Regions from separate parts of the Ensifer sp. ENS11 genome, predicted to be linked through region 2. Evidence: riboswitches for the same ligand, from Rfam matches in the RefSeq annotation. Region 2 holds a riboswitch; the other holds the start of a gene.

Region 1 (4,742 bases), on a different contig from region 2:
CGCCGCGATCCCCTGCTCCGCCGGCAGCCGCGACAAAGCCTGCATGATGCAGACCGAGAAGATGAAGAACAGCCCGGCCATCAGGCCGGAGCCGATTGCGGCGGCAAACGCCAGAGCGGGGATCAGCGGGATCATGCGGCGATACTCCAGACACCAGTTGCAGCGGTCTCCCGGGCATAGTCGGCGAAGTCGCGCGGTTTGCGCCCAAGCACGCGCTCGACATCGGACGTCACTTGCGAATTGCGCCCGTCGAGCACCGACGTGAAGAGATAGCGGATGAGTTCGACATAGTCATCAGGCAATCCGTCGGCCCGCAACTGCACCGTGAAGTCGGCAACCGGCACGGACTGATAGCCGATCCGGCGGTTGGCAGCCGTCGCGATCTCGGCCACGGCCTGGGCAAAGGTCATCAGCCGCGGGCCTGTCAGCTCATAGACCTTGCCGACATGCCCCTCGTCCAGAAGGGCTGCAACTGCCACGTCGGCGATGTCGTCGGTGCTGATGAAGGGTTCGGTGATCTCATCCGGCGGCAGGAACACCGATCCGCTGCGAACGGAATCGGTCAAAAAATCCTCGCTGAAATTCTCGAAGAACCAGCTTGCCCGGATGATCGTCCAGTCGGCGCCGGAGGCCTGCAGTTCGCGCTCGGCCGCTTCCGCCTCGTCCTCGCCGCGCCCCGACAGAAGCACCAGCCGCTTGATGCCCGAGCGAACGGCAAGCCTCGAGAATTTGCGGATGGTTTCGACGGCGCCCGGCACCGCCAGATCCGGCTGGTAGCTGATATAGATGCGCTCGACATTTTCAAGCACGGGCGCCCAGGTCGCCTCATCCGTCCAGTCGAAGGAAGGCGATGCCGAACGGGCGCCGATGCGCACCGCGATACCCCGCTCCTCAAGGCGGGCCGCCACCCGCCGCCCCGTCTTGCCCGTACCGCCCAGAACCAGTGTGAGTTTGTCAGTCATCGCTTCCTCCTGAGGTTGATTGCAAAACATGAGCATCTCTCACATTTGCAAATGTGATAAATCCTCGTATTTTAGGAGTCAAGTCAAAATGTGAGCATTACTCATGATTCCCGATGCAAGCCCTTCCACAATCCCCGCTGACGACGAGCCGGCGCTGCGCCGCACGCCCAGCCAGAAGCGCAGCCGCGAGCGCGTCGAGCACATCCTTTCCTGCGCCACGGCGATCATCCAGGAGAAGGGCAGCGACGCCATGCGCATGAGCGAAGTCGCTGAAAAGGCTGGAATCTCGATCGGCTCCCTCTACCAGTACTTCCCCGACAAGGCGGCGATCGTGCGCACGCTGGCCGAGCGCTACAATGCGGTCTGCAATGAATGCATCGGGGCCGAGCTTGCCAAGGTGACGTCGATCTCGGAACTGCGTGACGCCTTCTCCATGCTGTTCGACATCTATTACGATATGTTCCTGGCCGAGCCTGTGATGCGCGACATCTGGTCAGCGATGCAGGCCGACAAGGCGCTGCGCGAGATCGACCTTTTGCAAAGCCGTGCCGGCGGCCAGCTTCTGGCCGACGTCTGGGCTCGGTTTGCGCCCGACACGCCGCGCGAAACGATCGACAGCGCCGCCTTTTTGATCATGCATCTCGGCGATTGCACGATGCGGCTTGCGGTCTCCGTCACCAGAGCAGAGGGCGACCAGATCGTCGAAGCCTATAAACGCATGATCCTTCGTGATTTTGTCGCGGATGGACCGGGCGGCGGCGCAAGTCTAATTGACATCTCCGGGGTGCGATCCTAATCATCGTGGATCGATTGGTTCCCGCAACGCGAACGCGTTTCGGGAGTAAACGGGAACGTGACGGATGGACCCATGCTGGGCATTCAAATCACGGCCGACCCCGCGACTGTAGAGCGACGTGAATGCGCCGTTCCGGAGCGATCCGGAAGAAGCCACTGGAGACAAGACCGCGAGAGGGCGGCCCTTGCTCTGGGAAGGCGAGGCAAATCCAGGGTGATCTCACCCGACGTCCTGAGCCAGGAAACCTGCCAGTCGATGCGGGCATAGGGCCCAAACCGGGAAAGATCCCGACGCCATCACGGAGGTTGTCATGGCTACATCTACAGTTTCGAGCATTCCGCTCTCCCTCAGCGATCGTCTGACCGCAGGTATCATCGCGCTCCTCATCGGCGGCTTCCTCGTCTTCGGCGCAGGCCTGGCGAACTCGGCCGTGCTGCACGATACCGCGCACGACACCCGCCACTCCTATGGCTTCCCCTGCCACTAAGCGATGTTCCGGGACGCGACTTGCGTTCCGCATCGACATAGCTGCGGACAAAAACGCTTCCGGCAGACAGCCGGACGCGTTTGCTCGCGTCTGATGCAGATTGAAGATCTGCCGGACGGAGCCGTTCGCATATTTGCCAGTGGGACACGGCGCTGCCTGCCAGATGCATGGCGCGCCGATATCGAGGGATATCGAAAATGATTGTCAGAACGCTTCTGGCCGCGATCGTGGCTGGATTGATTGCCGGTGTCTTCATGACCGGCGCCCAGGAACTGCGCGTCGTACCGCTGATCCTGCACGCGGAAGAATTCGAAGGCGAGGCACCGGCCGCCGGCGAACAACCAGCCGTTCAGCCGGGAACGGCCGATCCGGCCGCAGCAAACCACGACCAGCATTCGTCGCTGAAGGCGGTTTCGCCGATTGGCGCTTTGCTTGACGCCCTGTCGCCGATCACGCCTGCCTACGCCCATGAGGGCGAACACGAGGAAGGCGGCATCATGTTCGGCATGAGCCGCTTTTCCGGCACGCTGATCGCCAATCTGGTGACCGGCTCCGGCTTCGCGCTGCTGCTCGCCGGCGTCAGCCTCGTCATCGGCTACCCGATCACGCTCAGGAACGGCGCGCTCTGGGGCGCCTGCGGCTGGCTTGCCGTGCACATGCTGCCGGCAATCGGTCTGCCGCCGGAACTGCCGGGCTTCCCGGCCGCGGAACTCGGCGACCGCCAGGTCTGGTGGGGTGCAACCGTGCTGTTGTCTGCCGCCGGTCTCTATCTGCTGGTCTTGCGGCAAGAGATCGCCGCCAAGATCATCGGCCTCGTGCTGATCGCGGCACCGCATGTCTATGGCGCGCCGCAACCGTCGGACATCTCCAGCAATGTGCCGGCCGTGCTCGGCGCTGAATTCGCCGTGGCAGCCCTTGCCACCACGCTCGCGTTCTGGATTGTTCTCGGCGTCGTGTCGGGCTTCATCAACGATCGTTTCGCCAAGGCGTAACAGACCGGCCAGATTTCGCCATCAACCCGGAGCCCCTGATATCGCCGATATCAGGGGCTTTGTCGTCGAGATGTCTCAGCGCGCCTGCAATGCCAGCAGATGCGCCTGCAACCGCGCGCGGCGGTCGTCCGGCGCCAGCATCACGCAACTGTCGCAGAAGCTGCCACCTTCCGTTCGATAATAGAGACAGCAGCCGCCGCGCAGGCGATAGGTGCGCGACAGCGCATGATTGCCGCCGATCTCGATCACGATGTCCTCGTAACGGAGCTTGTCGGAAAATAGCGACGTACCCGCGCGCTTGACGATCGCCAGCGCCCTCGCCATCGCGGTCTCCTCGTCGCCGAGGACGCGGCCGATCTCCAGGAACCCACCGGCAAGCGAATCCGCCGCAAGCCGCCATTGCGCGCCCGAGGACAGGCCGGTGCGACGCTTCAACATGACGACGATCGGCGCCAGATGCGCAGCGAAGGTTTCGCCGAAGACGTCCGCAGTCGCCGGGGCATGATCCCCGGCTGCGGGCAAGGCAAGGCTGAAATGAAACCGCTTGGCCGCGACAAGCCGTTCGCCATAGGCCCGCGAAAATTCTTCGAAGCGAAGGCCGCGAACGGCTGCCACGATGCCCCCACCGAGATAGAGGCCGCCAAGCGCGAGCGTGAGCTGGTTGCTGTAAAAGGCAATCAGATGGGCGGCGCGGATCTTGTCGTCCATGCCCTCGGCAAAGCGATCCTGATAGGCAAGGCTGTCTTCAAGCCCGACGCCCTCCTCCACCCAGAACCGCGCCTCGGGAAGAAATACGTCGCCGGCGGCCCCGAGCGAAAAGCCCACTTCGGGGAAAGACGACTGCAGGTGCGCGAGAACGCCAAGGGCGCTCTGGCGCAACGCCGCGTCCGCCTCGTCCTCCGCCGGGCGCTCGTCCTGCCGCTCGTGGCCCAAGCTCATGCCGTCTCCCTGGTCTCAAGCCAGCCGCCGCGAAAATCCGCCCGCTGCAATCCGCGCCGTATGGCCGGAATGCTGCGCGTCAGCTCCCAGACGAAACCGTTTCTGGCATTCTCGATCATCATCACGACAAGCCCCTGGTCAAGCCCGACCACGCGGTCGTCGACCCAACCCTCCGGGCCCACACCGGGCAGGCTCGGATTGAACCCGCCGGGAAACCGGCTCTCGCACAGAATGTCCGGGTAACAGTTCTCGAGCTCGGCGAGTGCCGACTGCGACGCATCGGCAGCGAAAGGCAGACAGGCAACCGGTGCCCAAGGTGCCAGCGTGCCATCGTCAGGACCACCGGGCGCGCCGCGCGCCGCATAGCCGAGCATCCGCTGCCAACGCCCATCGACAAGCCGCTGCCGCCCCGCCGGTCCACCGCAGGCGCTGAGGCCCCACATATCCCCGCCGTAACCGGCGAAATCGCCGGGATTGCGCTCGGCATGGGCTCGCTGCAGCGCGATCGCCCGGCAGGTATTGTCGAAATAATCAGTCGCCTCGTCACGCATCGGCGCATCGCCAAT
Region 2 (4,742 bases):
TCTCGGCGCCACCCCGTGGCAGACGTTTCGGCATGTGGTGCTGCCGATGATAGCGCCGAGCCTGATCGGGGTCGGCCTCTTCGGCTTCACCCTTTCCTACGACGAGTTCGCCCGTACACTGATGACCTCGGGCAGCTACAACACCCTGCCATTGGAAATCTACGGAATGACCACCAATGTGACGACGCCGGTGCTTTACGCGCTGGGCACGGTCACGACGCTCTTCTCCTTCACCACCATCCTCGTCGCGCTTGCCGTCATTCTGACGCTTCGTCGGCGGCAGGTAAAAATGAGCTAGGTTCGATGCGCATTCTGATCGTCAATCCGAACACCACCCTATCCATGACCGAGAAGGCGGCGGCCGCAGCCCGCGCCGTCGCGGGCCCGAACACGGAGATCATCGCGAGGACGTCCAAGTCCGGACCGGCTTCGATCGAAGGCCACTATGATGGCGCGATCGCGCTTCCGGGCGTGCTCACCGAAATCCGGGACGGCGAAGCGGCAGGCGCCAACGCCGCCGTCATCGCATGCTTCGACGATACTGGTCTGGAAGCAGCCCGCGCGCTTGCCCGCATCCCCGTGGTCGGGCTTTGCGAATCCGCTGTGGCGACGGCCGCCATGCTTGCTCAGCGTTTCACCGTCGTAACCACACTCGAGCGGTCGCGTGTGCTTATCGAGAACCTGGTCATACGCTATGGGATGAGTGCCCGGACGAAGGTTCGCGCTGCGGACATCCCGGTGCTGCAGCTTGAGGACAAGGCTTCGCCCGCGTTGGCGAAGCTGCGATGCGAAATCGAGCTGGCGCTCGTTGAGGACGGCGCCGAGGCGATCGTGCTTGGCTGCGCCGGGATGGCCGATCTTGCGCGCGCACTTCAAGCCGAATACGGCGTTCCGGTCATTGATGGCGTATCGGCAGCCGTCAAGCAGGCCGAGGCGTTGGTGTCGCAAGGACTGACGACCAGCAAGCGCGGCTCCTATGCTCCGCCGCTCAGCAAATCTTATTCAGGTCTTATGAGCGCGCTCGCACCGATCTCGGCTTGAGACCGTACCGAGGGAAGCTCTCCGGCCACGGCGGCCAGCTGCGCGTTCGATGTGGCGGCTTCGGCAATGATCCACTCGCGAAACACCTGGATCTTGTTCTGCCGCCGGTGGCTTTGCGGATAGACCAGCCAATAGGCACGGCCATCCCTGACCACATGGTTGAACGGCCGGACGAGTTTTCCGCTGCGAAGCTCCTCAATCACAAAGGTGGAGACGACCATGGCAATGCCATGATCGAGCAATGTGGTGGCCACATCCATTGCCTGGACGTCGAAGATCAGCTCAGTGCCATTGCTGGCCGGCGGTTCCACGCCCGCTTCGGTCATCCAGCGCCGCCACCAGCTGGCGTTGCCGAAGCGCCTCACCGTGAGAACGTCGGCCGGATCCTTCAGCTGATGTTTTTCCAGGAACGTCGGCGTACAGACGGGCATGTATTCGATCGGGAAAAGAGGAAACACTTCATTGCCCGACCAGTCGCCGTTGCCGCTGCGCACCACGAGATCAATCGCATCGCGCTTGAAGTCGATCAGCTCCGTGGACATGTGCACGCGAATGCTGATGTTTGGATGGGCTGTCTGAAACGAGGCGAGCCTGGAACCAAGCCAACTTGAGACGACGGTTGGCAGTACCGAGATGTGCAGGTGATGCTCGGTCTTGTCGGCAATCTCGGAGAACGCCGTACCCAGTAGATCGAGCGCCTCGGTCACCTTCGGCGCAAGCTGCCGTCCGGCAGCCGTCAAGCGCACTTCCCGCGGCAGACGGACAAACAGCGGCGTGCCGGTGCGGTCCTCCAGCAGTCGGATTTGATAGCTGACAGCGGCTTGCGTCATGCCGAGCTCCTGCGCCGCGCGGGTGAAACTCAAGTGCCTGGCTGCGGCCTCGAACGCGCGCACCGCACTCATGGGGGGAATCTTGCTCATGAAGTGAGATAAGCATTCTTTATGGCAGCATGCGAGAAATCGCTTTGCGCGAAACCACCAAAATCCTCAATTTTCTCGCGAACACATCACCACAGAACTGAAGGGGTTAGCAATGCTTAGCGCACTGCGATCGATCATCCTCCACGTCTGGACTTCGGCCAAGAGAGCTGCCGACGCCACGACGACCATCGATACATTCAGCGAGTTCCAACTGAGGGACATCGGCCTGACGCGAGACAATGACAGCATCCGGGCGCGCGCGGGCGATGTTGCTGATCCGTGGCAGCACGTAGCGGGCTCTGATCCGGGCGGTGCCCTTTCGCCGCAGACGCCAAATGATGAAGTCGCGTCGCCGCCCTCGCGACAAGCTTTCGACCTCGGCCGAATGGAGAAAATAAAGACATAAACATTTCTTTATACGATTGACGCCGTCGACTTTGCGGGGCATTGTCGAACAATCGTGGTTCTGCGGCTCGTCTGACGACAGGCCGGAGCTAAGAGGGAATTCGGTGCGGCGCTGCAAGGCGCTCATGCCGGAGCTGCCCCCGCAACTGTAAGCGGCGAGCGGTCGTCCAATGATGTCACTGAGGGAGACGCCTCGGGAAGACGGGACGGTTCGTGTTGACCCGCAAGCCAGGAGACCTGCCGCGATAGATAACGTCCACGGGCGGGGTGTCCGATGTGTCGCCTTGACGAGCGAGCCAGTCTCGGTCGTGGATGCGTCGCATTCAAAGCCTTGCCCACAACCTTCGGGGTAAGGAAATGACCATCAAGACAGCCAATCTCGGCTTTCCACGTATCGGCAGCCACCGTGAACTGAAGTTCGCGCTGGAGCGTTATTGGGCCGGCAAGATCGAGAGACAGGACCTGCTCGACGTCGCCGCCAGGCTGCGGGCCGAAAACTGGGCCGCGCAAAAGGCGCGTGGGATCCAGATCATTCCATCGAACGACTTCTCGCTTTACGACCAGGTTCTCGACACATCAGTGCTGGTTGGTGCGGTGCCACCGGCCTATGGCTGGAAGGGCGGCCCGGTCGACCTCGACGCCTATTTCGCCATGGCGCGCGGTTCGACGACTGCCGCCTGCGCGTCCGGTTGCACGCATGGCGGGCCCGACGGGGGCAACCAGGCGCTGGAGATGACCAAGTGGTTCGACACGAACTACCACTACATGGTTCCGGAATTCGCGGAGGATCAGCGCTTCGAGCTGACGAGCAATGCGCCGCTTGACGCCTTCCTCGAAGCCAAGGCGCTCGGGCATGTCACCCGCCCTGTCGTCCTCGGCCCCGTCACCTTCCTGAAACTGGGCAAGGCGCTTGCCGGCGGATTCGACACCATCAATCTGATCGAGCGGCTGCTGCCTGTTTATACGAAGCTTCTCACCGAGCTTGGGGAAGCCGGCGTCGAATGGGTGCAGATCGACGAGCCATGCCTGGTGCTCGATCTCACTGAGCGGGAACGCCAGGCGCTGGCGCTGACCTACCAGACGTTCGCCTCGGAACTTCCGCAGTTGAAAATCATGCTCGCGACCTATTTCGGCGCGGTCAGTGACAACATGCCGACAGCCCTTTCGCTGCCGGTTGCCGGGCTGCATGTCGACCTCGTGCGGGCGCCGCAACAGCTCGACTTGCTACTTCAGACGGTACCGGCACAGCTTGTGCTGTCGCTCGGCGTCGTCGATGGCCGCAATGTGTGGCGTACCGATCTTGCCGGCCTCTTCCGCCGGCTGCAGCCGTTGATCGAGGCGCATGGCCGCGATCGTATCGAGCTTGCACCATCGTGCTCGCTGCTGCATGTGCCAATCGACCTCGATCTCGAACGAGCGCTCGATCCGGAGCTCGTCTCCTGGCTTGCCTTCGCCCTGCAGAAGCTGGACGAACTCAGCCTGCTTGCCCGCGCATTCGAGCCGGGCCTGGCCAATCCCGAGCAGGTCTTTGCAAAATCGATTGCTGCGGTCGAGGCACGGCTGACCTCGCTCAAGGTCCACGATCCACTCGTTGCCGGACGCTTGAAGAACCTGACGGCAGCAGACAGCCGCCGTCAATCGAGTTTTGCAACGCGCCGGCGGCGGCAGGAAGACAGGCTGGCACTGCCGCTCTTCCCGACGACGACGATCGGCTCCTTCCCGCAGACGTCAGAGGTGCGCCAGGCACGATCGCTGCATGCCAAGGGCGAGCTCAGCTATGTCGACTACCTCGCCTACCTGCGCCAGGAGACGGAGAAGGCCGTGCGCTGGCAGGAGGAAATCGGCATCGAGGTGCTGGTGCACGGCGAATTCGAGCGCAACGACATGGTGCAGTATTTCGGCGAGCAGCTCTCCGGCTATGGGTTCACTCAGAGCGGTTGGGTGCAGAGCTACGGCTCGCGCTACGTACGCCCGCCGATCATCTTCGGCGATGTCTCGCGCCCGAACCCGATGACGGTCGATTGGGCAACCTATGCGCAGTCGCTGACGGACAAGCCGATGAAGGGCATGCTCACCGGCCCGGTGACGATGCTGCAATGGTCGTTCGTGCGCGACGACCTGCCCCGGTCGATCGTATGCCGGCAGATCGCACTGGCGCTGCGCGACGAAGTCACCGACCTGGAAACGGCCGGTATCGCCGTGATCCAGATCGACGAACCGGCGCTGCGCGAGGGACTGCCACTGAGACAGGCCGATCGAAAGGCCTATCTCGACTGGGCGGTCGAGTGCTTCCGCATCAGCGCCTCCGGCGTCGGTGACGAAACCCAGATCCACACCCACATGTGCTACTCGGAGTTCAACGACATCATGGCGGCG

Evidence for each region. Region 2 has a riboswitch for cobalamin ahead of metE (5-methyltetrahydropteroyltriglutamate--homocysteine S-methyltransferase). Riboswitches for the same ligand answer to the same signal wherever they lie in the genome.
Region 1: it holds a riboswitch for cobalamin, as region 2 does, so the genes downstream of both, IB264_RS13435 (CbtB-domain containing protein) here and metE (5-methyltetrahydropteroyltriglutamate--homocysteine S-methyltransferase) in region 2, are expected to answer to the same signal.

What each region holds. Positions count from the first base shown of each region.
Region 1 is NZ_JACVAN010000006.1:18,300-23,041, reverse strand. It holds gene IB264_RS13450 (DUF1772 domain-containing protein) at 1-135, opposite strand, end outside; gene IB264_RS13445 (NAD(P)H-binding protein) at 132-962, opposite strand; gene IB264_RS13440 (TetR/AcrR family transcriptional regulator) at 1,066-1,758, shown strand; cobalamin riboswitch at 1,757-2,026, shown strand; gene IB264_RS13435 (CbtB-domain containing protein) at 2,069-2,245, shown strand; gene IB264_RS13430 (CbtA family protein) at 2,443-3,237, shown strand; gene IB264_RS13425 ((2Fe-2S)-binding protein) at 3,313-4,176, opposite strand; gene IB264_RS13420 (glucoamylase family protein) at 4,173-4,742, opposite strand, start outside.
Region 2 is NZ_JACVAN010000003.1:299,163-303,904, reverse strand. It holds gene IB264_RS08455 (ABC transporter permease) at 1-298, shown strand, start outside; gene IB264_RS08450 (aspartate/glutamate racemase family protein) at 304-1,041, shown strand; gene IB264_RS08445 (LysR substrate-binding domain-containing protein) at 999-1,943, opposite strand; cobalamin riboswitch at 2,406-2,626, shown strand; gene metE (5-methyltetrahydropteroyltriglutamate--homocysteine S-methyltransferase) at 2,724-4,742, shown strand, end outside.